DNA from 2 places in the Bradyrhizobium sp. Pa8 genome. Region 1 is predicted to be linked to the other one. Evidence: predicted binding sites of a transcription regulator. Region 1 holds the regulator's gene; the other holds the start of a gene.
The links. Region 1 encodes PhoB, which activates phosphate uptake and scavenging genes when phosphate is short. Its sites were predicted from a motif close to TGTCATNNANCTGTCAT; they were not measured.
Positions count from the first base shown of each region.

Region 2: a site for PhoB is predicted at 2,546-2,562, ahead of ACKWRH_RS30650 (UDP-2,3-diacylglucosamine diphosphatase). Genes of this name have one in related genera too.

Region 1 covers NZ_CP176767.1:9,232,098-9,247,083, forward strand. Annotated here, with positions in the region: gene ACKWRH_RS43860 (hypothetical protein) at 1-313, opposite strand, end outside; gene ACKWRH_RS43865 (PAS domain S-box protein) at 418-825, opposite strand; gene ACKWRH_RS43870 (2'-deoxycytidine 5'-triphosphate deaminase) at 1,064-2,200, opposite strand; SAM riboswitch at 2,281-2,360, shown strand; gene ACKWRH_RS43875 (O-succinylhomoserine sulfhydrylase) at 2,435-3,622, shown strand; gene ACKWRH_RS43880 (SGNH/GDSL hydrolase family protein) at 3,797-4,786, opposite strand; gene ACKWRH_RS43885 (SGNH/GDSL hydrolase family protein) at 4,799-5,578, opposite strand; gene ACKWRH_RS43890 (OpgC domain-containing protein) at 5,578-6,843, opposite strand; gene apaG (Co2+/Mg2+ efflux protein ApaG) at 7,024-7,416, shown strand; gene ACKWRH_RS43900 (Hsp33 family molecular chaperone) at 7,632-8,639, opposite strand; gene argF (ornithine carbamoyltransferase) at 8,935-9,858, opposite strand; gene ACKWRH_RS43910 (aspartate aminotransferase family protein) at 9,858-11,066, opposite strand; gene ACKWRH_RS43915 (GcrA family cell cycle regulator) at 11,523-12,035, shown strand; gene phoB (phosphate regulon transcriptional regulator PhoB) at 12,273-12,980, opposite strand; gene phoU (phosphate signaling complex protein PhoU) at 12,995-13,711, opposite strand; gene pstB (phosphate ABC transporter ATP-binding protein PstB) at 13,723-14,544, opposite strand; gene pstA (phosphate ABC transporter permease PstA) at 14,541-14,986, opposite strand, start outside.
Region 2 covers NZ_CP176767.1:6,454,529-6,469,514, forward strand. Annotated here, with positions in the region: gene ACKWRH_RS30640 (threonine/serine dehydratase) at 1-587, opposite strand, end outside; gene ACKWRH_RS30645 (glycosyltransferase family 4 protein) at 652-1,695, opposite strand; gene ACKWRH_RS30650 (UDP-2,3-diacylglucosamine diphosphatase) at 1,709-2,521, opposite strand; gene thiD (bifunctional hydroxymethylpyrimidine kinase/phosphomethylpyrimidine kinase) at 2,750-3,550, opposite strand; gene ACKWRH_RS30660 (Lrp/AsnC ligand binding domain-containing protein) at 3,705-3,950, shown strand; gene ypfJ (KPN_02809 family neutral zinc metallopeptidase) at 4,329-5,363, shown strand; gene ACKWRH_RS30670 (alpha/beta hydrolase) at 5,512-7,077, shown strand; gene ACKWRH_RS30675 (c-type cytochrome) at 7,079-8,008, opposite strand; gene ACKWRH_RS30680 (CHRD domain-containing protein) at 8,162-8,578, shown strand; gene ACKWRH_RS30685 (winged helix-turn-helix domain-containing tetratricopeptide repeat protein) at 8,669-10,237, opposite strand; gene ACKWRH_RS30690 (DUF1127 domain-containing protein) at 10,408-10,659, shown strand; gene ACKWRH_RS30695 (cystathionine gamma-synthase family protein) at 10,787-12,070, opposite strand; gene ACKWRH_RS30700 (hypothetical protein) at 12,440-12,718, shown strand; gene ACKWRH_RS30705 (c-type cytochrome) at 12,853-13,299, opposite strand; gene ACKWRH_RS30710 (xanthine dehydrogenase family protein molybdopterin-binding subunit) at 13,431-14,986, opposite strand, start outside.

The sequences.
Region 1 (14,986 bases):
GGATCCAGGCTTTGCGGTCGCTCTCATACATGTATTCGACATGCACGCCGCCGATCCAGTTGGAGAGATAATGATATTGCGCGGCGGCCACCGCCGGCGGCAGATGACTGAGACCGAGCTTTTCGAGCCCCGGCAGGAAGCGCTCCTGCTGCTGGCGGCGAAACACGCGGAAGACGAATTCGGCAGCATCCGCCGTGCCGCGCCGCGTGACGACGGTCAGGATGAGGCCGGTGAAGTAGGCGTGATAGAGGTCGGCGACCGCGCGCCAGCGCTTCCATTGCGCTTCTTGTGCTGCGTCTGATGCGGTGGTCATATTCGCTCCCGATCGTTGTTTTGATCGAGTGTGTCACTGCGACCGGTACGAGGCAACCTGACGCTCAAGCAGAGCGCCCTGCACGCCCGCCCGTCAATTCCGCATCACGAATTTTGCGCAAGCCTAGCCGCGCGCTCGCGCTCGATGCGTTCGGTGACGTCGCGCGCCATCGCGACCGATCCAACCACGGCACCGCCGGCATCGCGCACCAGCGCGAAGGTCATCTCGATGTAGAGCTTGCGTCCGCTCTTGTGTAGAGCGCGGGTCAGCGTCGGCCTGCCCGCGAGCTTCATCGCCCCGGTGGCAAGCGCAGCTTCGAAGCCCTTCCAGTGCGCGGCACGCAGATGTTCGGGAATGATCAGATCGAGGTTTTGGCCGAGCGCTTCGTCGGCGGAGATGCCGAACAAGGCGGTCGATGCACGATTCCAGCGCGTGATGGTGCCGGCGCGATCCGAATAGATCAGCGCGTCCGCGACGTCATCGAGGATTCTTGCGTCGAGTTGATCTGTCACTTCACCACCTCGCACGTAGCTGGATTTCGCTTCGCATCCTGACACACATTCGGTGTCATCGCCCGACTTGCCGCCTTCGCTAAGGCTTCGGCGGCCGAGTGAGTTCTTGGCCCGGCGAAGCCCTTGGCGGAGACGGGATCGGGCGATCCAGTATTCCAGAGGCATCTGTTGTAGAGCCGATAGGTCGCGGCAGACTGGATGCCCCGGTCAAGCTGGGGCATGACAGTAGAGTGTGGAGCTACACCCGAAAATGCTTCGATAGTTTGAGGCCCTGCGCCTGGTAGTTCGAACCGATGCGCTGGCCGTACATCGCGTCGGGGCGCGCCAGCATCTTCTCGTAGACGAGACGGCCGACGATCTGGCCGTGCTCGAGGATGAACGGCACTTCGCGCGAGCGCACTTCGAGCACGGCGCGCGATCCCTGCCCGCCGGCGCCGGCATAGCCGAAGCCGGGATCGAAGAAGCCGGCATAGTGCACGCGGAACTCGCCGACCAGGGGATCGAACGGCACCATCTCCGCGGCGTAATCGGGCGGCACCTGCACGGCTTCCTTGGAGGCGAGGATGTAGAACTCACCGGGGTCGAGGATCAGGCTGCCGTCGGGACGCGCCGAGATCGGCTCCCAGAAATCCTCCACGGCATATCCGGAGCGGCGGTCGACGTCGACAACACCGGTGTGGCGCTTGGCGCGATAGCCGACGAAGCCGTTGGCCTTCTCGCCGGAGAGGTCGACGGAGACGGCGACGCCGCCGGTGAGATCGGCATCGTCGAGATCGACGAGACGCTCGGTCGCATGCAGCGCCTCGAGCTCGTCGATGTTGAGGATGGCATCTCCGGTGCGGAAGCGCACCTGGCTCAAGCGCGAGCCCTCGCTGACCAGCACCGGAAACGTCTTCGGGCTGATCTCGGCGTAGAGCGGGCCGTGATAGCCGGCGCCGATCATGTCGAAGCGGCGAGTGCCGTCGGCGATGACGCGGGTGAAGACATCGAGCCGGCCGGTCGAGCTTTTCGGGTTGGCGGCCGCGACGATCTCCGGCGGCAACGCCAGGCTTTCCAAGAGCGGCACGATGTAGACGCAGTTGGTCTCCAACACCGCGCCATCGGTGAGGCTGAACTCATGCAACTTCAACTCGTCGATGCGCTCGGCGACGGTCGCGCCGGGACCCGGCAGGAAGCTGGCGCGAACGCGATAGGCGATGTCGCCGAGGCGGAGGTCGAGGCTCGCTGGCTGGATCTGGCTCTCGACGAAATCGTAGGCAGGCAGGATCAGCCCCGCTTCCGCCATCGCCGCAATCATGCGGTCGGGCAGGATACCATTGGCGTCGGCGGCGACCGTGAACGTCAACCGGGGATCCTCATCAGGGGTCAAACGCATCCCGACATGCGGGAAATATTAGCGTTTTACGGCTAGCCGATGGACGTCTTGACGGAAAGGGCATTGCGGAATATGAGCATGACTTATCCCGTGGTGATTTGAGCCGGCCGGCTTGCAGCCACGTTAAATAAGTCGCTAAACAGGCCGGGGACCTCTGTGATCCCGGCCCGTGGAGATATCCAGGCCGGTTTTTTTGTGACCGTTTTCGACGAGACGGTCATGTCGGAGGTACCTATGTCGAAGTCGCCTGCCACTTACCGTCCTGAAACCCGCCTGGTCCATTCCGGCACCCTGCGCTCACAATATGGCGAGACGTCAGAGGCGCTGTTCCTGACCCAGGGCTACGTCTACAACAGCGCCGAGGAGTGCGAGGCGCGGTTCAAGGGCGAGGACCCCGGCTTCATCTATTCGCGCTATTCCAACCCGACCATCTCGATGTTCGAGCGCCGCATGATCGAGCTCGAAGGCGCCGAAGCGGCACGCTCGGCGGCGACCGGCATGGCCGCGGTGACGACCGCGATCCTGGCGCCGCTGAAGGCCGGCGATCATGTGGTGGCCTCGCGCGCCCTGTTTGGCTCGTGTCTCTACGTCATTCAGGATCTCTTGCCGCGCTACGGCATCGAGACCACGCTGGTCGACGGCCTCGATCTCGACCAGTGGCAGCGCGCGCTTAAGCCGAACACCAAGACGTTCTTCCTGGAGAGCCCGACCAACCCGACGCTCGACGTGCTCGACATTCCAGGGATAGCCGAGATCGCGCACAAGGGCGGCGCGCGGCTCGTCGTCGACAACGTGTTCGCGACGCCGATCTGGCAGAGCCCGCTCGCGTTAGGGGCCGACGTCGTGGTCTATTCCGCGACCAAGCACATCGACGGCCAGGGCCGCTGTCTCGGCGGCATCATCCTGTCGTCGGAAGCGTTCATCGCCGAGCACATCCACAATTTCATGCGCCAGACCGGCCCGTCGATCTCGCCGTTCAACGCGTGGGTCCTGCTCAAGGGCCTGGAAACGCTCGGCGTGCGCGTGCGCGCGCAGACCGAGACGGCGGGACGCATCGCCGACGTGCTGGCGAGCCATCCGAAGATTTCGCGCCTGGTCTATCCCGGCCGCGCCGACCATCCGCAGGCGGCTCTCGTGAAGAAGCAGATGCGCGGCGGCTCGACCCTGGTCGGCTTCGAGGTCAAGGGCGGCAAGCAGGGTGCGTTCCGCGTGCTCAACGAGCTCAAGCTTGCAAAAATCTCGAACAATCTCGGCGATGCCAAGAGCCTCGTCACGCATCCGGCGACCACGACGCATCAGCGCCTGAAGCCGGAGGACCGCGCCGCGCTCGGCATCAGCGAGGGTTTTATTCGCTTCTCGGCGGGGCTCGAGCATGCGGATGATCTGATCGAGGATCTCACGGCAGCGCTGGAGAAGGCGTGACCTTTACCCTCCCCTGGAGGGGGAGGGTCGGCTCACATGAGCACAGCGAAATGTGAGACGGGGTGGGGTGACAGTCTCTCCGCATCGAGCGCTGCCCGAGTGGAGAGATCACCCCACCCCGCTCGCGCTTCGCGCGATCGACCCTCCCCCTCCAGGGGAGGGTGAGGCGAAAGCCTACATCGGCCGATACGTCCGCACGTCCGCGGGCACGTTGACGCCGAGCTTGATCTGGCCGACGGAGCGGATGATGTCGTCGCCGAGGAGCTGGGCGAAGCAGGCATAGCCCCAATCGTTCATGTGCAGACCGTCGGCGATCACGAAACTCTCGACCGGGATCGATTGATTCTCGTGCCAGTCGCGCATCACCTCGAAGCGGGGGAAGATGCCGACGTGACGGAGTTCGGCGACCTTGCCGAGCAGCTGCACCATCTTGCCGGCGCTCTCCTTGCGCTGGTTCACGGCCGGCGAGTATTGCGGATCGACCAGCACGATGTCGGCGCCGCCGGCGGCCTGGATGCGGGAGATGCCGTCCTCGACCATCTTGGCGGTGTCACCGGGATCGAGATTGCGCAGCACCGCATTGGTGCCGACCTGCCAGATCACGAGATCCGGATGCACGTCGATCACTTCCTTCTGGAGGCGCGTCATCATCTCGGGCGCGTCCTCGCCGCCGACGCCGGCGTTGATGACGGTGATGTCGGCGGTCGGATATTGCCGGCGGAGCTGCGCGGCGAGACGGTTCGGATAGTTGAAATCGGGCGAGCTCGCGCCATAGCCTGCCGTCGACGACGAGCCGAACGCGACGATCGCCACGGGTTTGCCGGCGGCGAGCTTGCCCGCGACATGCGGCAGCGAGCCCATCGTCTTCGAGCCCCCCTTCGGCGCGAGGCAAGGCACGCGGCTGAAAATGTCCCCGGCGGATTTCGCGACCTGCTTCACCTTGTCGATGGCGCGGGCGGTCACGCCGCGCTGTTCGTGGGACGTCGCGGCGACGGTGGTCTGGGAGGGCGAAGCGGGAGCCGGACTAGCGGCCTGCTGCGGCGCGGGCGTTGCCTGCGTGGCCTGCGCCTGCACCGGTGCCAGCGACACCGGCGTCAGCAACAGCAGAGCCGCTACGGGGACAGCCAGCCATGCCGTCAGGCAAAAAGGGCGGAGAGAACTCATTAACGCTAGACCTCAATTTTGCTGCTCAGCCGGCCCCAGATGGGCTGCGTCGATCACGAACTGTGCCAACGCCCGGCCAAGGCAATCATGGACCTGTTTCGCCAGCTCTGGCCCGCGGGACGGGCTGAACAGGTCGAACTGACCCTGATCATTCCACTGCCGCATGATCGCGAAACGGTCGAACAGCGGGATGTCATGCTCCTGCGCCACCACCCGCATATTGTCGAGATAGGGCGGCACCGAGATCATGGTTTCGGTACGCGGGCTGTACTGCAAATTCATCAACACGACGTCAGCCCCTGCTTTTTGCAGCGCGGAAACCCCTTCGGTCACCGCCCCGCGAAAATCATCGGGATCGATCGCTCGGATAGCATCGACCGTCCCGGTCTGCCAGATGACCAAAGTAGGCCTTCTTGCTTCCAGCAGCTTAACGAAGGTGGCGGCCGCCTCCTCGGCCGTCTTCTTGCTCTGTATTTCTACGGAGACATGCACGGCCTCCGACGGCAGCAGCCTGTCCTTCAAAATGGCCTGCATGCGCGCTGGATAGGAGCTGTCCTCCGAGGCCGGAATCGTGGTCGAACGGCTGCCGATGACCAGGATTTCCAGCGGTTTGCCGGCCTTGATGGCATCGGCGACCCTTGGAAGCTGGCTTTCAGTGGTGAGCAGATAGGATGGCAATTCGCAGGCCGGGGGGGCGGCCGGAGCAGTCGACGCAGCATCGCCCGCGCGCGCCAGGGGCGCGGCGAGGTTACCGCACAGCAGGACCAGGCTCAGGAGAACCTTCGCCTTCATCAGCCCCCTCCCGCCAGATCGGCGTTGCCGACGGCGTTTTTGGTTTTCGCACCGCTCTTGTCAGCCACGCGCTTGTACCACGAAATCACCCAGGCAACGCCCCACATGATCAGGATTCCGGAGAGACTAATCAGCGCATGCATGGCTGCGCCGCCGGAGACTTCGGCCAGGATGAAATGGCCGGCGAAGGCGAGGAAGACGCCGAGACAAAAGATCTCCAGGGAATGCTGGCCGCAGAGGATCAGCGGCCGCAGCCAGGCCGATTTCAAGCCAGGCCATTCCCGGGGCAGGAAGCGAACGGTGAGTGCGGCGAACGCCAGGAAATGCGTGAAGCGCAGCACGTCGAGATCGGCCTTGTCGATCGGATACATCCATTGCTCGAGCCGCTTCGGCATGAAGTGGGAGAGCTGCGGCACATACCAGGTCAGCGTCACGTAGAACGCCGCGACCAGATAGGCGATCGATATCCACATCGTGACGCGGGACGCCAGGATGCGCGACATGCGTCGCGCACCTCCGAGCGCACACCATGCACCGAATACGAAAAGCAATTGCCAGGCGAAGGGATTGAACGCCCAGAAGCCGTTCGGATAGGCCGACAGATAGAGGTCGTATTCCCAGGTCACCGCGTAGAGCACGACCGAGAGGCCGAGCGTCACGTCGGGCCGCCATTTCATCAGCCACAAGATCAAGGGCAGCGCCAGCATCAGCACGATATAGAGCGGCAACACGTCCATGTTGACCGGACGAAAGCGCAGCAGCAGCGCCTGCACGATCGTGACGTCGGGCTGCTTGAGGAAATCCATGATGCCCATCTCTTCGGTATAGAGCGGGTTCTCGAACCTGGTCGCAACGTAGGAGATTTCGGCGAGGAAGATCGTGAACAGAAAGACGTGGGCGACATAGATCTGCCAGACGCGCCGCAGGATGCGCGCGGTCGCGACGACGAAGCCGCTTTCGAGCATGGCACGACCGTAGACGAACGCCGCGGTATAGCCGGAGATGAAGATGAAGATCTCGGTGGCGTCGCTGAAGCCGTAATTGCGGATCGTGAACCAGGTCAAAAGGCTCGGCGGCAGATGGTCGACGAAGATCAGCCACAGCGCGAGCCCGCGGAACAGGTCGAGCCGGAGCTCGCGCTCGCCGATGGCGGGCAGCGTGATGGCCGGCGCGGCGGAGCGCGGCTTCGCCTCCGCAGGTCTGGCCTCCGCAGGCTTGCCGGTTCCCGCGATCGTCGATCCCGTCACTTGGTCGGCAATGGTCATCGGGGCCCGAAACCCTTCCGCAAATCGCGACGTGTCAAGGAGTGTACAGGTCCATCCGTCGTCTCGCAAAGCGGCTGGATCACATTGGGGTCTACTTCCTCGGCAATTCTGGCGGCACGATGTCGCCAAAACCGCCTGCGGGCGTTGGTTCCCGGCCGCATTTTCGTTATGATGGCGGCCATGTATCGCGCCGTGACCCGCCAGATCGAAGTGACCGTCGAGCCGAACTTTGTTCCGGAGCAGTCGTCGGCCGACCGCTCCCGCTATTTCTGGTCCTACACCATCGTCATCACCAATTCCGGCGACGAAACCGTGCAGCTGAAGACGCGGCACTGGATCATCACCGACGCCACCGGCCGCCAGCAGGAGGTCAGGGGCGAGGGCGTCGTCGGCGAGCAGCCGACCCTGGCTCCCGGCGAGCGCTTCGAATACACCTCCGGCGTGCCGCTCGCGACCGCCTCGGGCTTCATGACCGGCCGCTACCAGATGGTCAGCGAAAGCGGCGAACGCTTCGAGATCGACGTGCCGACGTTCTCGCTGGACAGCCCGGACAACAAGCGGGTGTTGAACTAGCGCGGGTGGGCAAAGGCGCAAAGCGCCGTGCCCACCATTCCGAACGTGGCGCATAAGATGGTGGGCACGCTGCGCTTTGCCCACCCTACGATGTCCGAACACTTGGCGGGCAGCCTCCACATCGTCATTGCGAGCGTAGCGAAGCAATCCAGAGTCTTTCCGCGGTGGGATTCTGGATTGCTTCGCTGCGCTCGCAATGACGGAGGATGCTACGCCTACGCACCCTCCACGCCCGCCTCGGGCGGCGTGAACTGATACACCGACGAGCAGAACTCGCAGGTCACGACAACCTTGTCGTCCTTGACCATGGCGGCGCGGTCGTCAGGGGAGAAGCTCTTCAGCATCGCACCAACCGCGTCGCGCGAGCAGGAGCATTGCGCCTTCAGCACCAGCGGATTGAACACACGCACGCCGCGCTCGTGGAACAGGCGGAACAGGAGCCGCTCGCCGGAGAGTTCGGGATCGATCAGCTCGACGTCCTCGACGGTCTCGACCAGCGAACGCGCCTCGACCCAGGCGTCGTCTTCGGCGACAGCATGCACCTCGGCGCCTTCGGGCGCATCGCCGGGATGCAGATCGGCCTGCCGCGCGCGCTCGGGCGCCTTCGGCAGAAACTGCATCAGCATGCCGCCGGCGCGCCAGCGATGCTTGCCGCCGTCGTTCGAGCGCCACTCCTCGCCGACCGCGAGACGCACGCGCGTCGGGATCTGCTCGGAGCGCAGGAAATATTCGTGGGCGGCATCTTCCAGGCTGCCGCCGTCGAGCGCGACCAGCCCCTGGTAGCGGCTCATGTCGGGACCCTGGTCGATGGTCATGGCGAGATGACCGTTACCGAGGAGCGTACCGGAATCTTTGGTCTCGCCGAGGCGCTCAGCATCGTAGCGCGCATAGGCGCGCAGGCGATCCGGCGCCATGTAGTCGACGACCAGGAACGACACCGGACCGTCGGTCTGGGCCTGGAGGATGAAGCGGCCTTCGAACTTCAGCGCCGAGCCGAGCAGCGTCGTCAGCACGATGGCCTCACCGAGCAGCTTGCCCACGGCAGCGGGATAGTCGTGCTTGGTCAGGATCTCGTCGAGCGCGGGACCGAGCCGCACGAGGCGACCGCGCACGTCGAGCGCGTCGACCTCGTAGGGCAGCACGGCGTCATCGATGGGAACCGCTGATGGCGCGCGAACCGGGCCTTCGGGCCCGGTATTCATGTCAGGGGATTGGGAAACCATGGCGCTTTATCTGGGGTCGATGGAGGAAAATGGAAGAGGGCGCGGAGCGCTCCCCGGCATGCAGACTAGATCGCACGAAAGCACGATAAACTCAGGTTATCCCGGGGCGCGCAAAGCGCGAGCCCGGGACCCATAACCACAGGATTACGATGTAACCGGCGACGACCACTCCGAGTCCTCGCCAAGCAACTTCCTGTGGTTATGGATCCCGGATCGGCGCGCCGCTGTGCGGCGCTGGTCCGGGACGACGGCAGTGGATGCGGCCACCGGCGCGGCCACCCGCTCCACCGTCGCGTTACTTCACCGCGTCAAAGCACCAGGCCAGAATGCCCTTCTGCGCATGCAGGCGGTTTTCGGCCTCGTCGAACACGACCGATTGCGGGCCGTCGATCACTTCGTCCGTGACTTCCTCGCCGCGATGGGCGGGCAGGCAATGCATGAACAGCGCATCGGGCTTGGCCAGCGACATCAGCTTCGAATTGACCTGATAGGGCTTGAGCACGTTGTGACGGTGCTCGCCTTCCTTGTCGCCCATCGACACCCAGGTGTCGGTGACGACGCAGTCGGCCCCCTTCACGGCGGCCTCGGGATCGGTGCCGAGCACGATCGGCGCGCCGGTGGCCTTGATGAAGTCCCGCATCACCTTTTTCGGCGCGAGCTCCGGCGGCGTCGCGACATTGAGCTTGAACTTGAAACGCTCGGCGGCATGCGCCCAGGACGCCAGCACATTGTTGTCGTCGCCGGTCCAGGCCACCGTCCTGCCCTCGATCGGGCCGCGATGCTCTTCGTAGGTCATCAGGTCGGCCATCACCTGGCACGGGTGCGAGCGCCGTGTCAGGCCGTTGATGACGGGCACCGTCGCATATTCCGCCAGCTCCAGCAGGGCCTCGTGATTGAGGATGCGGATCATGATGGCGTCGACATAGCGCGACAGCACGCGCGCCGTGTCGGCGATGGTCTCGCCGCGGCCCAGCTGCATCTCGGCGCCGGTCAGCATGATGGGCTCGCCACCGAGCTGGCGCATGGCGACGTCGAACGAGACGCGGGTGCGCGTGGACGGACGCTCGAAGATCATCGCCAGCGTCTTGCCTTCCAGCGGCTTCACCGGCTGGTGCGCTTTCTGCTTCGCCTTCATGGCGGAGGAGGCCGCGAGCATGCTCTTGAGCTCCGACAACGGGAGCTCGTTGATATCCAGAAAGTGCTTCGGGGACTTGCTCATCAGCTTGCCGCCCGCTTGGTCTGACTGGACGAGATCGCGGCGCAGGCGCGTTCGAGCCGCCCGACGCTGTCCTCGATCTCGGCTTCGGTGACGATCAAGGGCGGCAGGAAACGCACGACATTGTCGCCGGCACCGACCGTGAGCAATTTTTCGTTGCGCAATGCCGCGCCGAGATCGCCTGACGGCACCACGGCCTTGATGCCGATCAGAAGGCCTTCGCCGCGCACTTCGCTGACGATGTCGGGATAACGATCGATCACGGAGGCGAGCTTCTGCTTGAGCAGCAGCGACATCTTCTGCACGTGGTCGAAGAAGCCGGGCTTGAGCATGACGTCGAGCACGGCGTTGGCAGCCGAGATCGCGAGCGGATTGCCGCCGAAGGTCGAGCCGTGCGAGCCGGGCCCCATGCCGGCAGCCGCGTCCGCGGTCGCCAGCACCGCGCCGATCGGGAAACCGCCACCGAGCGCTTTGGCCAGCGACATCACGTCAGGCGTGACGCCGGTGCGGCGATGCGCGAACAGATCGCCGGTGCGGCCCATGCCGGTCTGCACCTCGTCGAACGCGAGCAGCAGGCCCTTCTCGTCGCAGAGCTGGCGCAACGCCCTCAGGAAGGCGGGCGTTGCTGAACGCACGCCGCCCTCGCCCTGGATCGGCTCGATCAGGATGCCGGCGGTCTGCGGACCGATCGCCTTCTTGACGGCTTCGATGTCGCCATGCGGGACCTGGTCGAAACCGTCCATCGGCGGGCCGAACCCCTCGAGATATTTTGCCGATCCGGTCGCGGCGAGCGTTGCCAGCGTGCGGCCGTGGAAGGCGCCTTCGAAGGTGATGATGCGGTAACGTTCCGGATGACCCTTCGAGAAGTGATGATGGCGGACCAGCTTGATCACACCTTCCAGCGCTTCAGCGCCGGAATTGCAGAAGAACACGAAGTCCGCGAAGCTTTCGTTGCACAGACGCGCGGCAAGCTTCTCGCCGTCCGGGCTCTGGAACAGGTTCGACATGTGCCAGAGTTTGGTGGCCTGCTCCTGCAACGCCTTGACCAACGCAGGATGAGCATGGCCGAGCGCATTCACCGCCACGCCCGAGGTGAAATCGAGATAGCGATCGCCGTTGGTCGCAATCAGCCAGCAGCCTTCGCCGCGCTCGAAACCGAGGTCGGACCTGGCGAAAACGGGGAGCAAATGCGGCGCTGCGCTGTTAGTCATGACGATCACTTGAATGTTGCGGACGGCGTGAGCGTGCATTGCGCAACGCACCATTGACCGGCCCGGAAAACGAAACGTGCCGCCTTTTAAGGGCGGCACGCCCGACTATCTTATGCCTGGTGAAACCGGTGTCAATGCCGCCCGGAAAGCCTCGCGAAACGCAGAATCCGTAGTCTTGCGGTGGCGATTTTGCGTGTTTCCGCCACGGAACATGTGGAAGCGAGTCGGCGGACTCTTGCGCGTGAGTCACGCCATATTGTAGCGTTTGGCTTGTCAGATACGACATCTCGTGCAGCAGTTCTGATCCTCTAAGTCCTCATGTACCGGCGTAAGCGTTCGGGCGCATCTGGTGCGCCCGGCGAGCCTTAAGGGATTCTGGCGGCACGGGTTTTTCGAAGCTTAGGCATTCGCCGTGCGGCCGCCAGGATGGCAGGCGCCGGCGAAGGAAAGGGTGCAATGACCGTTTTGACCTGGTCGGATGATCGCGTCGAGCAGCTGAAAAAGCTCTGGGAGGCCGGACTTTCGGCCAGCCAGATCGCCGCTGAACTCGGCAATGTGACCCGCAATGCCGTGATCGGCAAAGTGCACCGGCTCGGCCTGTCGGGCCGCGCCAAGAGCCCTTCATCGGCAGCGCCCCGGCCGCGCAAGGCGCGCCCCGCCCAGCACATGATGCGGGTGACCCGGCCGATCGCACGCGGCAACACCGCGCTGGCGCAGGCCTTCGAAGTCGAGGTCGAGGCCGAACCGGTCACCTACGACAACGTCGTGCCGATGAGCCAGCGGCTGTCGCTGCTGGAGCTGAACGAGGCCACCTGCCACTGGCCGGTCGGCGATCCCTCGAGCCCGGATTTCTTCTTCTGCGGCGGCAAGGCGCTCTCAGGCCTGCCCTACTGCGCCCAGCACTCGCGCGTGGCGTATCAGCCCGCGGCCGATCGCCGGCGCGCGCCGGCGAAGCCGGGTCCGCGCTGAGTTATCGGAATTCACTGATTGCCAAGACGGCGCCGTCACGCGATGACGGCTCCAATGACTCGGTGTCATCCCCGCGAACGCGGGGATCCATAACCACAGGGCGCAGTTGTTGCGCGAGATGGTCACTTCGAGTCTTCGCCAAACCACGTCCTGTGGTTATGGGTCCCGGGCTCGCGCTGCGCGCGCCCCGGGACGACGGCTGAGCCGCAGCTCGCTAAAACCAACACCCGCTAAAGCTTACGCCTGCTCCGCCTTCGCAAAGCGATCGTCCAGTGCGTAGCCCGCGCCGCGGACGGTGCGGATCGGGTCCTGCTCGCGGCCGAGATTGAGCAGCTTGCGCAGGCGGCCGATATGGACGTCGACGGTGCGCTCGTCGATGTAGATGTCACGACCCCAGACGCTGTCGAGCAGCTGCTCGCGCGAGAATACGCGGCCGGGATGCTCCAGGAAGAACTCCAGCAGGCGATATTCGGTCGGACCGAGATCGATCGGCCGGCCCGAGCGCGCCACGCGGCGCTTGTCGCGGTCGAGCTCGATGTCGCCATAGGCGAGCACGGTGGCGAGCCGCTCCGGGCTGGCGCGCCTGAGCAGGCCCTTCACGCGTGCCAGCAGCTCCGGCACCGAGAACGGCTTGACGATGTAGTCGTCGGCGCCGGTCGCAAGACCCCGCACCCGCTCGCTCTCCTCGCCGCGCGCGGTGAGCATGATAATCGGGAGCTGCTTGGTCTCGGGCCGGGTGCGCAGCCGCCGGCACAGCTCGATGCCGGAAAGGCCCGGCAGCATCCAGTCGAGCACGATCAAATCAGGGATGTGCTCCTTGAGGCGGGTGTCGGCATCGTCGCCGCGCATCACCGTCTCGACGTCATAGCCGTCGCCTTCGAGGTTGTAGCGGAGAAGCTCGGTGAGAGCTTCCTCGTCCTCAACCACCATAATGCGTGCGCCCATGGTGTCGTCGCTCCTTAAGTGTTCGGGACCGTCGTGGCGAAGGTCGTCATGTCGCCCTTCGGCCGCTTGTCGGTGATCGCGTGGCCCTCGATCATGTAGAACACGGTCTCGGCAATGTTGGTGGCGTGGTCACCGATGCGCTCGATGTTCTTGGCGCAGAACATCAGGTGGATGCAGAACGAGATGTTGCGTGGATCCTCCATCATGTAGGTGAGAAGCTCGCGGAACAGCGAGGTGCAGATGGCATCGACTTCCTCGTCGCCCTTCCACACCGCCATCGCCGCCGGCAGATCGTGCGCGGCATAGGCGTCCAGCACCGACTTGACCTGCTGCTGCACGAGGTCGGTCATGTGCTCCAGGCCGCGGAACAGCTTGAGCGGATGGAAATCGGTCTCCAGCGCCGCGACGCGTTTGCCCATATTCTTGGCGAGGTCGCCGATCCGCTCGAGATCGGTCGCGACGCGCATGGCGCCGACGATCTCGCGCAGATCGACCGCCATCGGCTGGCGGCGCGCGATGGTGAGCACGGCGCGCTCCTCGATCTTCTTCTGAAGCGCATCGAGCTCGGCGTCGATGGTCACGACGCGCTGGCCGAGCGCGACGTCGCGGCGGATCAGCGCGTCGACGGAGTCGACGATCATGCGCTCGGCGATGCCGCCCATCTCGGCGACCAGGCGCGTGAGCTCCTGGAGGTCGGTGTCGAAGGCCTTTGCGGTATGTTCAGAACCCATGTTCCGTCTCCTCAGCCGAACCGGCCGGTGATGTAATCCTGCGTGCGCCGGTCGGTCGGCGACGTGAAGATCTTGCTGGTGTCGTCGAACTCGATCAGCTCGCCGAGATACATGAAGGCGGTCTTGTCGGAGACGCGCGCCGCCTGCTGCATGTTGTGGGTGACGATCGCGATCGTGTAGTTCTCGGACAGCTCCTGGATCAGCTCCTCGACCTTGGCGGTCGAGATCGGGTCGAGCGCCGAGCAGGGCTCGTCGAACAAGATCACCTCGGGCCGCACCGCGACCGTGCGGGCGATGCAGAGGCGTTGCTGCTGGCCGCCGGAGAGCGACAGGCCGGAGGCGTTGAGCTTGTCCTTGACCTCGTTCCACAGCGCGCCGCCGCGCAGCGCCTTCTCGACGCGGTCGTCCATCTCGGACTTCGAGATCTTCTCGTAGAGACGGATGCCGAAGGCAATGTTCTCGTAGATCGTCATCGGGAACGGCGTCGGCTTCTGGAACACCATGCCGACGCGGGCGCGCAGCAGATTGAGGTCCAGCTTGGGGTCGAGGATGTTGGTCTGGTCGAGCATGAGCTGACCCGTGACGCGCTGGCCCGGATAGAGGTCGTACATCCGGTTGAAGATGCGCAGCAGGGTGGACTTGCCGCAGCCCGACGGGCCGATGAACGCCGTGACGCGGTTGGTGCCGAGCGCCAGATTGATGTTCTTCAGCGCGTGGTGCTCGCCATAGTAGAAGTTGAGGTTGCGAACCGTCACCTTGGCGGGCGCCTCGGGCAGCGGCTGCGAGCCGTGCTGAACGGCGGGCGTACTGACGGAAACAGACATTTCGCTCATTTTGCAGTCCTCTCGGCGCTAAGAATGCGCGCGCCAATGTTCAGGGCAAGCACGGTCAAAGTGATCAGCAAGGCGCCGCTCCAAGCGAGCTGCTTCCAGTAGGCGTAGGGGCTCTGCACGAAGTTGTTGATGGTAACCGGCAGGTTCGCCATCGTCTTGTTCAGGCCGAGGCTGAAGAACTGGTTCGACAGCGCGGTGAAAAGCAGCGGCGCGGTCTCGCCGGCGACGCGGGCGGTGGCCAGCATCACGCCGGTGATGAGGCCGGAGCGCGCGGCGCGATAAGCGATGCGCTTGATCACCAGCGAGCGCGGCAGGCCGAGCGCGGACGCCGCCTCGCGCAGCGCGTTCGGCACCAGCAGCAGCATGTCCTCGGTCGTACGCAGCACCACCGGAATGACGATGACGGCGAGCGCAAGACTGCCGGCGATCGCCGAGAAACCGC
Region 2 (14,986 bases), 2.8 Mb from region 1:
GCGACGCCCGCGATCAGGCCGCCGCCGGAGGCCGGTGCCACCACGATGTCGGGACTGAGGCCGAGCGCAGCCATGTCGTCGGCGATTTCGCGACCGGCGGTGCCCTGCCCCGCGATCACGAACGGATCGTCATAGGGCCTGACCAATGTCGCGCCGCGCTTCTCGGCGATGCCGCGCGAGATCGCCTCGCGGTCGTCGCGGTCGCGATCGTACAGCACGACCTCGGCGCCATAGGATTTGGTGCGCTCGCGCTTCGACAGCGGCGCATCCGCGGGCATCACGATGGTCGCATGCATGTCGAGGATCTTTGCAGCCGCCGCCACGCCCTGGGCGTGGTTGCCGGATGAGAACGCGACGACGCCGCCGGCGCGCTTGTCCTGCGGGATCGAGGCGACCTTGTTGAAGGCGCCGCGGAACTTGAAGGAGCCGGTGCGCTGGAGCATCTCCGGCTTCAGGAAGACCTTTGCGCCGACGCGCTCGTTGAGCACGGGAAAGGACAACAGCGGGGTGCGGATGGCGAAGGGCGCGATCACGCGTGCTGCTGCTTCGATATCGGCAGGGCCGATCGGGAGGAGCTGTTCGGTCATGCCTGATGTTATCGCGCCGGACGAGGCGCGGGGCAAGACACCTGCGCGCGATGAACCTTGGTTTTCAGGCTACGAAACTAACCGGCTCCGCCCCATTCCTGCCAGGAAGCACCGCGCCAACCGCCTTGATGCTGTCCACAAACGCCCTCGCCGAGGCCTCCCAGGTGTAATTGGCGGCGAATTCGACGCAGTCCTGACGGGACACGTCGAGCGCCGCGAAGCAGGCGTTGCGCAGATCGTGATCCAGCGCGCCGACCGGTGCATCGCCGATCACGTCGCGGGGGCCCTTCACCGGGAAGGCCGCGACCGGCAGGCCGCTGGCGAGCGCTTCCAGCAGGACGAGACCGAACGTGTCGGTCTTGCTGGGGAACACGAACACGTCGGCCGCAGCATAGATTGCCGCCAGCGCCTCGCCGTGCTTCTCGCCCAGGAAGATCGCATCCGGATAGGCTTCTTCCAGCGCGACCCGCGCCGGGCCGTCGCCGACGATCACCTTGGTGCCGGGCAGATCGAGATCGAGAAACGCCTCGAGATTCTTCTCCACCGCAACCCGGCCGACCGAGAGAAACACCGGCGCCGGCAGGCAGAGGTCGATCCCACGCGGGTGGAACAGGCTGGTGTCGACGCCGCGCGGCCACAGCACGACATTGTCGAAGCCGCGTTCGCCAAGCTCGCGGGCGAGCGCCGGCGTTGCCGCCATCACGGCGCGGCTGGGCGCGTGAAATCGGCGCAGCGCCCGCCAGATCAGGGATTCCGGAACCGGCACGCGGGCGCGGACATATTCGGGAAAGCGGGTGTGGAAGCTGGACGTGAACGGCAGCTTGCGCTGGCGGCAGTAGCGGCGGACCATCAGGCCGATCGGCCCCTCCGTCGCAATGTGGATGCTGTCGGGGCGCGCCTCTTCGATCAGCTTCGCGATTCGCGCCGGGCGCGGCATGGCGAGCCGCACGTCGCGGTAGCTCGGCATCGCGAAGGTGCGGAACGATTGCGGCGTCAGGAACGTGAACTCGACGCCGAGCGCCTCGGCGGCGTCTGCGAGCTTGGTCAGCGTCCGAACCACACCATTGACTTGCGGGTGCCAGGCGTCGGTCGCGACCAGGATGCGCATCAAGCGGCCTCTGCTATGCAGCTCTGGCTGCGACCTGCGGGACCTGGGCCGGCTTCCGCGCCTGATCCGCCCAGGTGATGATCTCGAAATGACCGTCGTCATGCTCGACCAGCGCCGTGCAGCTCTCGACCCAGTCGCCGCAGTTCATGTAGCGGATGCCGGCTTCGTCGCGGATCACGGCATAGTGGATGTGGCCGCAGATCACGCCGTCGGCGTCGTGGCGCCGCGCCTCGGCGGCGAGCGCCTGCTCGAACGCGCCGATATAGTTGACGGCGTTCTTGACCTTCTGCTTGGCCCATTGCGACAGCGACCAATAGGGCACCTTGAACATGCGCCGGAAGAAGTTGACGAAGCGATTCATCTGGATCGCGAAGTCGTAGGCCTTGTCGCCGAGATGGGCGAGCCAGCGCGCGTTCTGCACCACGAGATCGAAGATATCGCCGTGGATGACGAGGTAGCGCTTGCCGTCCACGCCGGTGTGGACGGTGTTCTCGACCACGTCGATGCCGCCGAAATGCGTGCCGTAATAGTTGCGCAGGAATTCGTCGTGATTGCCGGGGATGTAGATGACCTTGGCGCCCTTGCGCGCCTTGCGCAGCAGCTTCTGGACCAGGTCGTTATGCGATTGCGGCCAGTGCCAGCTCGACTTCAGCGCCCAGCCGTCGACGATATCGCCGACGAGATAGATCGTATCGGCATCATGGTAGCGCAGGAAGTCGAGCAGCAGGTCGGCTTGAGAACCGCGGGCCCCGAGATGAACGTCGGAGATGAACAACGTGCGAAAGCGCCGCTCCGGGCTCTCGTCACTCACATCGTAACTTCCCATGCGCCAGCCTGTAACAAATGTCCCGTGACAGGGGGATGACAGATTGAACCCTTGAGGCACCCTCAGATACGAATCAGACCTTGCCTCGCCCTGCCCGCGAATATCAGTCGCATGCGACAATCAGGCGACATGGCGCCGCAGCGGCCTCCGCAAGACCCCGGAACCGATGGCTGAACAGGTTAACGGCAGCGGTCCCGCGCGCCGCTGGCGGAGCGCTCGCGGCCCGGATCAGTAAGATTTGTGGAAATGATGGATCGGCCCGTGGCCGTGGCCGACGCTGAAGCGGTCGGCGGCCGCGATCGCTGCGCTGATCCAGGCCTTGGCGTTCCGCACGGCCCGCTCCAGATCCTCGCCCCTGGCAAGCCCGGCCGCGACGGCCGAGGACAGTGAGCACCCCGTGCCGTGGGTGTTGCGGGTGGCGACGCGCGGCGCCGCAAGCGCGATCGTGTTCTCGGCCTCGACGAGATAGTCGATGCTTTCGGCGCCCTCGCCGTGCCCGCCCTTGATCAGGACACCGCGGCAGCCCAGCGCCAGCAGCCGGCGCCCCTGGCTCTCGATCTCGGCATCGCTTGCAGCGACGGGCTCGTCGAGCAGAGCCGCGGCCTCAGGCAGGTTAGGCGTGATCACCGACGCCAGCGGCATCAGTTTCCTGCGCAGGGCTTCCACCGCCTCCGCGGCGAGCAGGCGATCGCCGGAGGTTGCGACCATCACGGGATCGAGCACGATATGGCGAGGCTTCCAGCGCGTCAGCGCCGCCGCGATCGCATCGATGCTGGCGGCCTGCGCCACCATGCCGATCTTCACCGCACTGACCTCGAGATCGGAAAACACGGCATCGATCTGCGCGGTGACGAATTCGGCGGGCACCGCGTGGATGCCGGTGACGCCGCGCGTGTTCTGCGCGGTCAGGGCCGTGATGGCGGAGGCGCCATAGACGCCGAGCGCGGCAAAGGTCTTCAGGTCGGCCTGGATGCCGGCGCCGCCGCTCGAATCGGAGCCGGCGATGGTGAGCGCCACGGGCGTCGTCATGGGGCGATTTTCCGCTTCCTGGGGACCATGGTCCGTCCTAGCGCGCATGCCCGGGGGCAGCAAGTTCGCTTGCGCCCGAAGGCAGCAAGTTTGCTTGCTAAATCCGGCCGGTTTTGGCCTATTAGCCGCCAGATATGCCTTCGGAGTGACTGCAATGGTTCCTTTTTTCGTCCAGATCAAATGCAAGCTCGGCCAGTCCTACACGGTCGCCAACGCGCTTGCCGAAGCCGAGATCGCCTCCGAGATCTACTCCACGGCCGGCCATTACGATTTGCTGGTGAAGTTCTACGTCGACAAGGACACCGACATCGGCCACTTCATCAACGAGAAGGTGCAGGTGCTGCCGGGCATCCAGGACACCCTCACCATCATCACCTTCAAGGCGTTTGGCGCGAGCTAGGGCGGGCACCCACAGAGGGCCGGATGGGAAGTCCGCTTCCGAGACAGCGCAGCGGACCAATTGTGCTCAAGGTGAGTTCTTCGGATTTTGACCATCGCATACATCATCCGGCGCTCGCCCCCCTCTCGCGCTGGCAATGCTCAACGCGCTTCATCGATGACGGCCGCGTCGACATCGCGCCAATGTCCGGTCAAAAAACGGATAATCTCCAAGTGGTTGGGGCCTTTGCATCCTAGCCCACGCGCTTAGGTCCGCGGAGGAACAATTCGGCGGCCCGATCGCGTGCACTTATGCCGCGCGCAAAGTGTGAGAAATTTCATTGAACATACAACCCTGGAATGCTCTTTTCGCACGGATCGTGAGCGCCGGGGGCCGGCAATGCCCAAAGGACCGCTTGTTTCGATAGCAGTTGCTGCCTGGGTGCTTTGCACAGGCGGCTTAGCCTGGGCAGTTCGCCCAGCACCGATAGACCCCGCTGCCATCCTCCGTAACCAAGTCGACAAGATTAGTCCGGGTTCAGTTGTCTTTAATCCTCCGACGGAAATGACGGTCGGCTATCACGAGCCAATAACCGTCCAGCCGCTCCAACGTCATGGCGTGGCTCAAACTGAACAGATCGAGATTGGCAGCTTCATGCGGGCTCGCCTATTCGGTGAAGGATTCACGGCAACAACGAGTAGCGATGACGCGCAAGCCAAGTGGCTTTATGCCGAGCTTCCAGCGAAGTCGGGCGACCAGACCGGTGCGCCGCGCGACAAAATGTATCTCTTCGTTTCGCGAGTTCTGGGCAGCACGGAGGAGGTCTGGCAGGCAATCTTCGCATCCGATCGCCTAACTTATCGGCCACCCCGTCTCGTCCTGTACACAAGCGCCACCTACGCAGCCTGCGGATTAGCCGAGAAAATCATGGGACCATTCTATTGTCCTGCTGATCAGAAAGTCTACCTCGACCTTTCGTTCTTCCAAGAGATGCAGACTGAACTTCACGCCTGCGATTCGAGCGGCGCCGACTGTCAACTTCCTCAGGCCTATGTGATAGCCCACGAAATCGGACACCACGTTCAGAACTTGCTGGGAATTACGCCAAAAGTGCGCGAGCTTCAAGGGAGCATGGAGACGGAGGCGGAGAGAAACCGGTTACAAGTTCTTCTCGAGTTGCAGGCCGATTGTCTCGCCGGCATTTGGGCGCGCAAAATTAAAGAGAAAGCGAAGATCAACGCGAGCGACATAGCAGCGGCAATTCGAACGACAGAAGCACTAGGCAACGACACCCTGCAGAAAAGTGCCTTGGGGTACGTAGTGCCTGACTCGTTCACTCATGGCAGCGCTGCGCAGCGCCATCATTGGTTCGATGTCGGTTACGCAACTGGATTGGTGAAGAGCTGCAACACCTTTGCTGGAGCGCGGCAATGAGGCCCGACCTTCCCAACTCTCAACAGCCGATGTCCGACGACGACTGCATACTACCGAGCGGGCCGCTGGGGAGCCCCCACTGGACGAAGAGAAACCCCGCGACGAACGCCTGCTCGGTCTCTTGCATTTTCATTTTTAGGGGAGTGCCGTGCCCCAGAATTGGTTAAAATATTTGGCTGTTTGGTCAATTGCTTTCGCAACGAGCTTCGGGAGCAGCTACGCGCAACCGATCGTCGCCGAGCGAGACGTCCTTCAAATTTGCGAAGCGTTTTCGCGGAAGGCCCCAGAGCGAATGCCGGCAATTGTTCAGCCGGAAGCTGCCAAAAATTTCGTTGGGAGATACGCTCGCTTTTCGGACCGGCTACGAGGCTGCCTATCGGCATCGGAGCGCGAGCGCGAGCCAAATAGCGTGACTTTTTTGATTCAGAACACACAGTATGAGAGTTACTGGAAGTTCCTCACTGATTCCAACTCAGTTCAATGGATTTCTATCGAGAGGTTTAGGCCCGTCACGCTGGCAGATGATGAGCCATGGCGCGCGCCTTTTGATGTGATAGCAGCCCCGATCAGGCCAACGATTAAACCCGGCGGCACCAAAATAGACCCGGATATCCAAGGCGGCGCGATTCAAGGCTCCAGAATCGACACACGTATCGTTGAGTTTTTCTATGCAACGAACCGCAAACAGTCGGACACTCCCCCCGATGTCGAAGGCCATCCCCAGCCCGCATTCACAAGCGATGGACCTCCTGTCTACAGCTTAAACGGCTGGACTGCTGTCAGCGGCTACACAGGCGAGCGCAACCCTGATCTGAGTGTCGGAATCGTTCGCGTCCGGGTGCCTGAAGGACACCACATCGGAAACATAGAATTGCCCCCGAGCCTTAAGCTCTTCGGATTTGATTTGAGAAGAGACACACTTGACCCAACGAAGCATTTTACTATTCGCAGCATCGAGAAAACAGACGAAGCGAAATGGATAAAAACGCTAGCGTCAACGAAGAAGAAAAAGGCTCTCGTGTTTGTCCATGGCTTCAATACCAAATTCCGCGACGCCGTCCTCCGGGCAGCGCAGATAACTTGGGATCTTCAGTTCAGAGGCACCACAATCTTATTCTCATGGCCGTCTCGCGGGGATATCGCGGACTATCTCTATGACAAAGAAAGCGCGTTAGGTTCGCGCGCGGCCTTTCTTCGCGTGATCGACGATCTTTACAAAGCCGGATATGACAACATCGATGTGATAGCTCACAGTATGGGCAACTTGGTCGCAGTTGAGGCCCTATCAAATAGCGCCGCGACACGATCGCCCACGGCTATCGCGCAGTTGATTATGGTCGCCCCCGATGTGGACCGAGACATGTTTGTTCAAGACATTTCCGGCGTTGCAAAGGTCACTAAGGGGCTTACACTTTACGCATCCAAGAACGACAAGGCCTTGCAGCTATCGAAGCGTATTGCCGGAGGTATCCCGCGCGCAGGAGATGTACCTGATGCCGGGCCGGTTGTTTTACCTGGACTTTGGACGATTGATGTCAGTCTAATTGGAGATGAACTGTTCGGACTAAATCACAACACGTTCGCCACAACACGAAATGTGCTTAACGATCTTGCGATACTACTTATGGAAGGCAAGCCTCCACCACGGCTGATTGAAATCCGGGGCTTCCCTGAGCCTCCCCAAAAGGCCGCGTACTTCCGCTACATACCCTAGACTAGCTGGCTTCCTTGCGTTTCGGCCGCGGCGGTCCGTCCACCGGCGGCAGTGACTTGATGTAATCCGCCATGGCCGCGAGATCCTCGTCAGGCAATTGCGAGGTGTTCTTGATCACGCGCGTCATCGCGCCGCCGACGCTGTCGCCGTCGGGCAATTCGCCGGTCTTCAGGAAATAGGCAATATCCTTCGCGCTCCACTCGCCGAGACGCTTCTGTGTGATGTTGGGCACCCAGCCCTCGCCTTCCGGATTGGGTCCGCCGGCAAAGCGTTCTCCGGAGATGATGCCGCCGAGCGCATTGCGCGGGCTGTGGCATTCGGCGCAATGGCCGAAGCTGTTGACGAGATAGGCGCCGCGGTTCCATTGCGGCGACTTCGTGCCGTCGGCGACGAAGGGCTTTCCGTCCATAAACAGGAATTTCCAGATGCCGATGTTGCGCCGGATGTCGAACGGAAAGCGCACGTCGTGGTCACGCACCTTGCCTGCAACGGGCGGCAGCGTTTTCAGATAGGCGAAGAGGTCGAGCACGTCCTCGCGCCTGGCGTGCTGATAGGACGTGTAGGGAAACGCCGGAAAATAATGCTGTCCGTCCGGCGAGACCCCGTGCATGACCGCGTTGACGAAATCGGCGTCGGTCCATTTGCCGATGCCGTAGGTCGGATCGGAGGAGATGTTCGGCGCGTAGAACGTTCCGAACGGCGACTTGATCGCGACGCCGCCGCCGAGCCTGGTGCGATCGGGCTGGTCGGGGACGGCATGGCAGGACGCGCATCCGCCGGCGTTGAACATCACCTCGCCATTGGCGAGATTGGGGACATGGGCAGGCGCGGCGGCGGCACCGGTCACCACCACCGGCGCGCTGAGCCACCAATAGACGCCCGCAGCGGTGACCGCGGCAAGCAGCGCCACGACAATTGTTCGTTGCAACATGCAGATCCATTCATTGCTTGCCGCGAACTTATGACCGATGTCCACGCGGCTCCAGCCACGAAGAATTTAGCCCGCCCCGGCCGGAAACGGGAATAAACTGAAACGGCCAATGTTGGAAGGTTGGCAGGCCAACGAGGTCTCAGGGAGAATGTCATGAACAAGACCGTCATCGCCATGGTCGCGCTGGGCGCCGCAGCTTTTGCAGCCCCCGCCGGCGCCGAAAAGCTGAAAGCAACGCTCGACGGCAAATCCGAGGTGCCCGCGACCACCACCAGCGCCACCGGAACCGCCGATCTGGACTATGATGCTGCCAGCAAGAAGCTGTCCTGGAAGGTCACCTATTCCGGTCTGTCCGGCCCGGCAACGGCCGCCCACTTCCACGGGCCGGCCGAGGCCGGCAAGAACGCCGGCGTCGCGGTCGCGATCCCGAACGCGACCTCCAGCCCGGTCGAGGGCTCGGCGACGCTGACCGATGCGCAGGCCGCCGATCTGCTCGCCGGCAAGCTCTACGTCAACATCCACACCGCGGCCAATCCGGGCGGCGAGATCCGCGGCCAGGTGACGAAGTAGGCCTCAAGGCTGCTTCGTACGCGAAGGCCGGGCGCTGGAGGGAGCGTCCGGCCTTTTCGATTCCGCGCGCCGCGAGGTGGCTGAACACGCTCATTCCGGCATGCCGGCAACCCGGAGCGCTTGCGTCAGCTTTTCGGCATCTTGCGGTCGACGCATTCGCGATGTGTAGTTGGCGATGCGCTTGTTGGGAGATAGCTTGATCGCGTCGGCGCAAATCCGCCGCGCGTCCTCGACGTGGCCTAATGCAGCGTGACATGCTGCCAGAATGAACAGTGCAGGCGGAAAGATTGGGATCAGACTGACTGCTGACGCAGCACAGGACAGGGCGTCCTCATTGCGACCGGCGAGGAAATAAGCGTAAGCTAGACCCGTCTGGGCGTTGCAGCTCCCATGCGGATGGAGCGGGTTCAGACGCAATGCAATACTGAACTGCTCGACTGCGGCGTCACCGCGGCCAAGCCAGAGCTGGCCCCATCCGCTCCAATGCCGTGCGATGACGAGGTTTGGGTCCAGTTTTATCGCTCGCGTCAGGTGAGATTCGCCCTCCTCGACCTCACCGAGGACCTGGGCGAGAGCATGTCCGGCCATGGCAAGTACCGATGGATCATTCCTGTCAAGTTCAACCGCTCGTCTCGCCAGCCGCGCGGCTTCACTGCGTTCATGGGCTTCATCAGTGATCCAGTCGAAAACATTCCTCAGGACATAGCAACGGGCGCCGAGCGCGTATGCACGCGCGAATTCGGGATCGATCTCGCGGGCAGTTTTTGCGAGCTCGATAGCCTCGATGCTTGCTTCCTCGGTGAATTTGAAGAAGGAGGCAAATGCCCGAAGATAATAGTCGTAAGCCTGAAGGTTGTCGGTCGGCTGGCGTCGGGCGCGCTCGATTTCGGCGCGCTCCAGCTGCGGGGAGATTGCGCCGATGACGCTGCCCGTCAGCCGATCCTGCAAGTCGAAAATATCTTCGATCTCGCTGTCAAACCGGTCCGTCCAGAGATGCAGGCCGCTCGCCGCGTCGATCAACTGGCCCGCAATTCGGACTCGGTTGCCGGCCTTGCGCACACTGCCTTCGAGCACGTAGCGAACGCCCAGCTCCTGACCGATCTGTTTGACGTCGATCGCCCTGCCCTTGTAGGCCAGAGTCGAATGTCGCGCGATCACGAAGAGAGACTTCGAACGCGACAGTCCCGAAATGATGTCCTCGACCATACCGTCGGCAAAATAGTCCTGCTCCGGATCCGGGCACAGGTTGGCGAATGGAAGGACCGCGATCGAGGGTTTGTCGGGAAGCGAGAGCGCAGGTTTCGGCGTCTCGGCTGCGCCGTCGGCGGCGGCTGCACCCTCGGCGGCAGGCGTTTCCCGGACCTGACCCACGAAGCGGAAACCTCTGCGTGGCAGTGTTCTTATCAGCCGCTGCTCTTCGCCAGAATCCCCGATCGCGCATCGCGCACTGTTGAGGCGGGTCGTCAGCGCCGCATCGGACACGCAGCGCCCCTGCCAAATGGCATCGATGAGTTCATCCTTGCCTACGACGCGCTCCCGGTTGCGGATCAGGTAATCGAGGAGATCGAACACCAGTGGCGTAACTGAGATCCGATCCGCTCCGCGATGCAGCTCTCGCCGACCGGCGTCGAATGCATACTCCTCAAAGAGATAGCGCACGGCGCGAATCCCTTGGGTGAGCCCTCCGGGGCGATCGGGGTGGGCTTTTTGGCCCGCTGGACGTCGCAAGAATAAGCTGCCGGTAGGCAAAATGTAAGCTGTCGGTCAAGCACGCGCGTCGGTCTTCGGGCACCTTCCAGGGGTGAAAAACACCCCCCGAGGGCACTGCAATGACCCTGATCCAAGGTACAATGTGGCCGGAACGGGCGTCCATATCGTCCCGGCATGTCCGCAGCCTGATCCGGAAGTACTGGGATGTCTTTCAGGCACGTCGCGATCGCCAGAGATTGCGCGGCACGTTGTCCGGCTTGAGTGACCGGGAGTTGATGGACATCGGCACGACGCGCGGCGAGATCGACTACGTTACCGCCAGCCGCGATATCGACCCGCGAGACATCGTGAGACATTCGCGCGGAGTGTAAGTCCGGAGCCATTCGACCTGCCAGGAGATACCAGCCTGACCAACGGCTTGGCACCTTGGCTCGCGCGGGCGGCCGCATGGCCGACCTCATTGCGTTGCCTGGGTTCGGCAATGTCGGGGCTACGCCTTCAAGCCGCGTTCAGCGCCTGTGTGAGGTCGGCGATCAGGTCCGTCGGGTTTTCGATACCGATCGACAGCCGGATCGTGGAATCGAGGACGCCGATTTTCCGGCGGATGTCGGCGGGAACGCCGGAATGGGTCATGGTTGCAGGCAGGCTCGCAAGCGACTCCGTTCCGCCAAGACTCACCGCCAGCTTGAGGATTTGCAGCGCGTTGAGGAATTTCACCGCCGCGTCCTTGCCGCCGACGATGTCGAACGAGAAGGTGGAGCCCGCCCCCAGGCATTGCCGCGCGAACACCATTCCGGCCGGCGAAGCCTCCTCGAGATGGCCGAGATAGTGAACCTTGGCCACCTTGGGGTGATCGCGCAAATAGTCCGCCACGAGGCGCGCGTTGCTGTCGGCCTTCTCCATGCGCAGGCTCAGCGTCTCGAGCGAGCGGTTGATCATCCAGCAGGAATGCGGATCGAGCTGGGTGCCGATGGCGCCCCGGAGCGCTTTGATGCCCTTCACGATCGCCTTCGCGCCGAGCGCGGCCCCCGCGATCAGGTCCGAATGACCGCCGACATATTTCGTGAGCGAGTACAGGGAAATGTCCGCGCCATGCTCGATCGGCCGCTGAAACACCGGCCCGAGCAGCGTATTGTCGCAGGCGATGATCGGAACGTGTCCCTGGGTCTTTCCAATGACTTCGGCGACGCGGCGCATCATCGCGACGTCGACCAGCCCGTTGGTCGGGTTGGCCGGAGTTTCGATCAGAATCATCGAGACCCGGCCCTTGCGCATGGCCTCCTCCGAGGCCTGGCTGACCGCCGCTTCATCAACGCCATCGGCGAAGCCGACGGCGCCGATCGACAGGCGCGCAAGCGTGTTCGTCAGCAGGGTTTCCGTCCCGCCATAGAGCGGCTGGGAGTGCAGGATGACGTCGCCGGGGCGGACGAACGCCAGGATCGTGGTTGCAATGGCCGCCATGCCGGATGAGAACAGCGCACAGCTCTCGGTGCGCTCGTAGATCGCGAGCCTGTCCTCGACGATTTCGCTGTTGGGGTGGTTGAAGCGTGAATAGACCAGCCCCGCGCCCATCCCTTCCGGCGGCTCGCGCCGGCCGGCGACGAAATCGAAGAAGTCCTGCCCGTCATCGGCCGTCTTGAACACGAAGGTGGAGGTCAGGAACACCGGCGGCTTGATGGCGCCTTCCGACAATTGCGGATCGTAGCCATAGGTCAGCATCAGCGTTTCAGGATGCAGCATATGGTTGCCGATGTGCGTCTTCGACGGGAACGGTTTGACCATGGCCTGCCTCGCTGTTTTGATTCAGATTCTCGCCGCGTATTGGAACTCTGCGATCGAAGCACAGCACTCGGATGCGCCTGCATCCGACAGCTCTCATCAACGTCGCAGCGGCTGCGGTTGAAGATAAGCTCATACGCGGCGCCCCGACAGCGATCAGCCGGGCCTCGCAAACAAATTTTGCCTTTGGTGTGGTTCGACGAATCGATGCCTCGGTAACCGAGGCACCTCAACACAATGGTCCGAGCCTCCCCCGCCGCGGCCCTACCTTTGACGGGCCGCCCGCAAACATCCCCGATTCCGTCCCTCCATTTTCGTGTTGCCGCCACAAACAGCACTCACGAAGGCGTGACCGCGTATGGGGAGAAAAAAGTGCGCGCAAGAAGACCATGGAAAGTCGTGGGGGCCAAACATCACAACTCAAGTGTCGAGCAACTTCAGCTCGATCTGGCGGCGATCAACCGGTGCATACACGTGCTGGAAAAGGCGGACGTCAATCCTCAGGACATTGAGGTACTGACCGTTCATGCGCTGACGCTCGCCGAACAGATCGATGAGGTGCGCTGGTTGAACCCGGCCAAGGCTTTGGGGTGGTTATTCGAAAAAGAGACTCGCAAGCCTGCCGCTCGAAAAGCTTCGGGAGCCGGCTGAGCAATACGCTCGCCTTCGATCCGCCCGGATGCGCGTCCGACCGAAAAGGCGTACGAGTCAACCGAGGCGCGCGCGCACAACGCAAAAAGGGCGGATGCCGTGCGCATCCGCCCTCACTTTTTGCCGGCTCCGCGTCAGCTGTTCTTCACACGAAAGGTCTCGTGGCAGCCGCCGCATTCCTTGCCGACCGCGGGAAAAGTCGCCTTGAGCGAATCGAGGTCCTTGATCTTGCCCTTGGCCTCGCCGACGACCTTGGCGAAGCTTGCGATCTTGGCGTCGAAGCCGGCCCTGTCCTCCCAGATCTTCGGCGAGGCGCTGTAGTCGCCCTCGGGCTTCTGGCCCTTTGCGCTCGTCGGAAACAGGTTCGGCAGCTTCTTGGCCGTATCCGCGAACTGCGCCAGCGCGCTGTCCACCGTGGCCTGGTCGTAAGGCTTCTCACCCTTGACGATCGCCGCGACCGCGCCGGCGTTCTTGCCGTTGCCCTTCATGAGGGTCTGGACCTCCTTGACGGAGTCCTGCTGCGCCCAAACCGCGCCCATGCCGAGCAGCAGCGCGCCGCCAACAACCAACATTCGCTTCATTCGCAAAATCCCCTTCCCTGAGACAGGATCGTGCTGACCCCACATTGGGCCAACACCGTTTGGCAGAGTTCATTCCATCCAAAGCGCGGCGATAGATCGTCGCACTTTGGATTATTTGATCGAGCTCGAGATTAAAGGCTGTGGCGGCGGTGGTGCTCGTTGATGGCGATCCACACCCGCTCCGGGGTGGCCGGCATGTCGATGTGGTCGATCTTGTATTCGCGCCAGAGCCCGTCGACGATGGCGTTGACGACGGCCGGACAGGAGCCGATCGCGCCGGCCTCGCCCGCCCCTTTCACGCCCAGCGGATTGGTCGTGCAGGGAACGTTGCTGGTCTCGAACACGAAGTCCGGACCATCAGCCGCGCGCGGCAGCGCGTAGTCCATGAAGGTCGCGGTGATGAGCTGCCCGTCAGTGGCGCCGTAGACCACCTGCTCCATCAGCGCCTGGCCGATGCCCTGCATGGCGCCGCCATGCACCTGGCCCGCCAAAAGCAGCGGATTGAGCGTCTTGCCGAAATCGTCGACGATCACGTAGTTGACGATCTTGATGATGCCGGTCGCCGGATCGATCTCGACTTCCGCCAGATGCGTGCCGTTCGGATAGGTGCCGTCGGCGCTGGCAAAGGTCGCGCTGCCGTTAAGCTTCGACGGATCGGCGCTCCCGCGCTTGGCGAGATCGGCGAACGACATCGAACGGTCGGTGCCGGCAATCCGCACCACGCCGTCGGAGAGCTCGAGGTCGCCGGCACTGGCTTCCAGCGCCTGCGCCGCGATCTCCTTCAGCTTTTGCCCGAGCTCACGCGTGGCGCGCTCGACGCTGACGCCGCCTGACGGAATCGAGGCCGAGCCGCCGGTGCCGAGCCCCGTGGCGATCTCGTCGGTGTCGCCCTGGCGCACGTGCACGCGCTCCGGGGGCAAGCCGAACTGCTCGGCGACGATCTGCGCATAAGCCGTCTGGTGGCCCTGCCCGCTCGACTGCGTGCCGATCAGGACGGTGACGTCGCCGCTGGGATCGAGCCGCACATTGGCGGTCTCCTCGCCCATCACGCCGCAGATCTCGACATAGCTCGCAAGGCCAATGCCGCGGATCAGACCATTCTTCTTGGCCGCCTTGGCGCGCTTCGGAAACTCCTTCCACTCGCCGATCTCCATCGCGCGCTTGAGATGCGCGGCGAAGTCGCCGGAATCATAGACCTTGCCCGTGGCCGTCTTGTAGGGCAGCGCCTTCGGCGGAATGAAATTCTTGCGGCGGATGGCGTCCGGCGTCATGTCGAGTTTTCGCGCGCAGGCGTCCACCAGGCGTTCGATCACATAGGCCGCTTCGGGACGACCCGCGCCGCGATAGGCGTCGACCGGCACGCTGTTGGTGAAGATGGTGCGCACCCGGCAGTGGAAGGCCTGGATGTCGTAGAGGCCCGGCAGCATGCCGGCGCCGCCATGCGGAATGTAGGGGCCGAACGTCGACAGATACGCGCCCATGTCGCCCATCAGGTCGCAATCCATCGCGAGGAATTTGCCGTCCTCGGCCAGCGCCATCTTGGCGGTGGTGACGTTGTCGCGGCCCTGCGCGTCGCCCATGAAGTGCTCGGTGCGATCGGCCGCCCATTTCACTGCTTTCTTGAGCTGCCGCGCAGCGACCGCCATCAAGGCGTATTCGCGGTACGGAAACAGCTTCGTGCCGAACC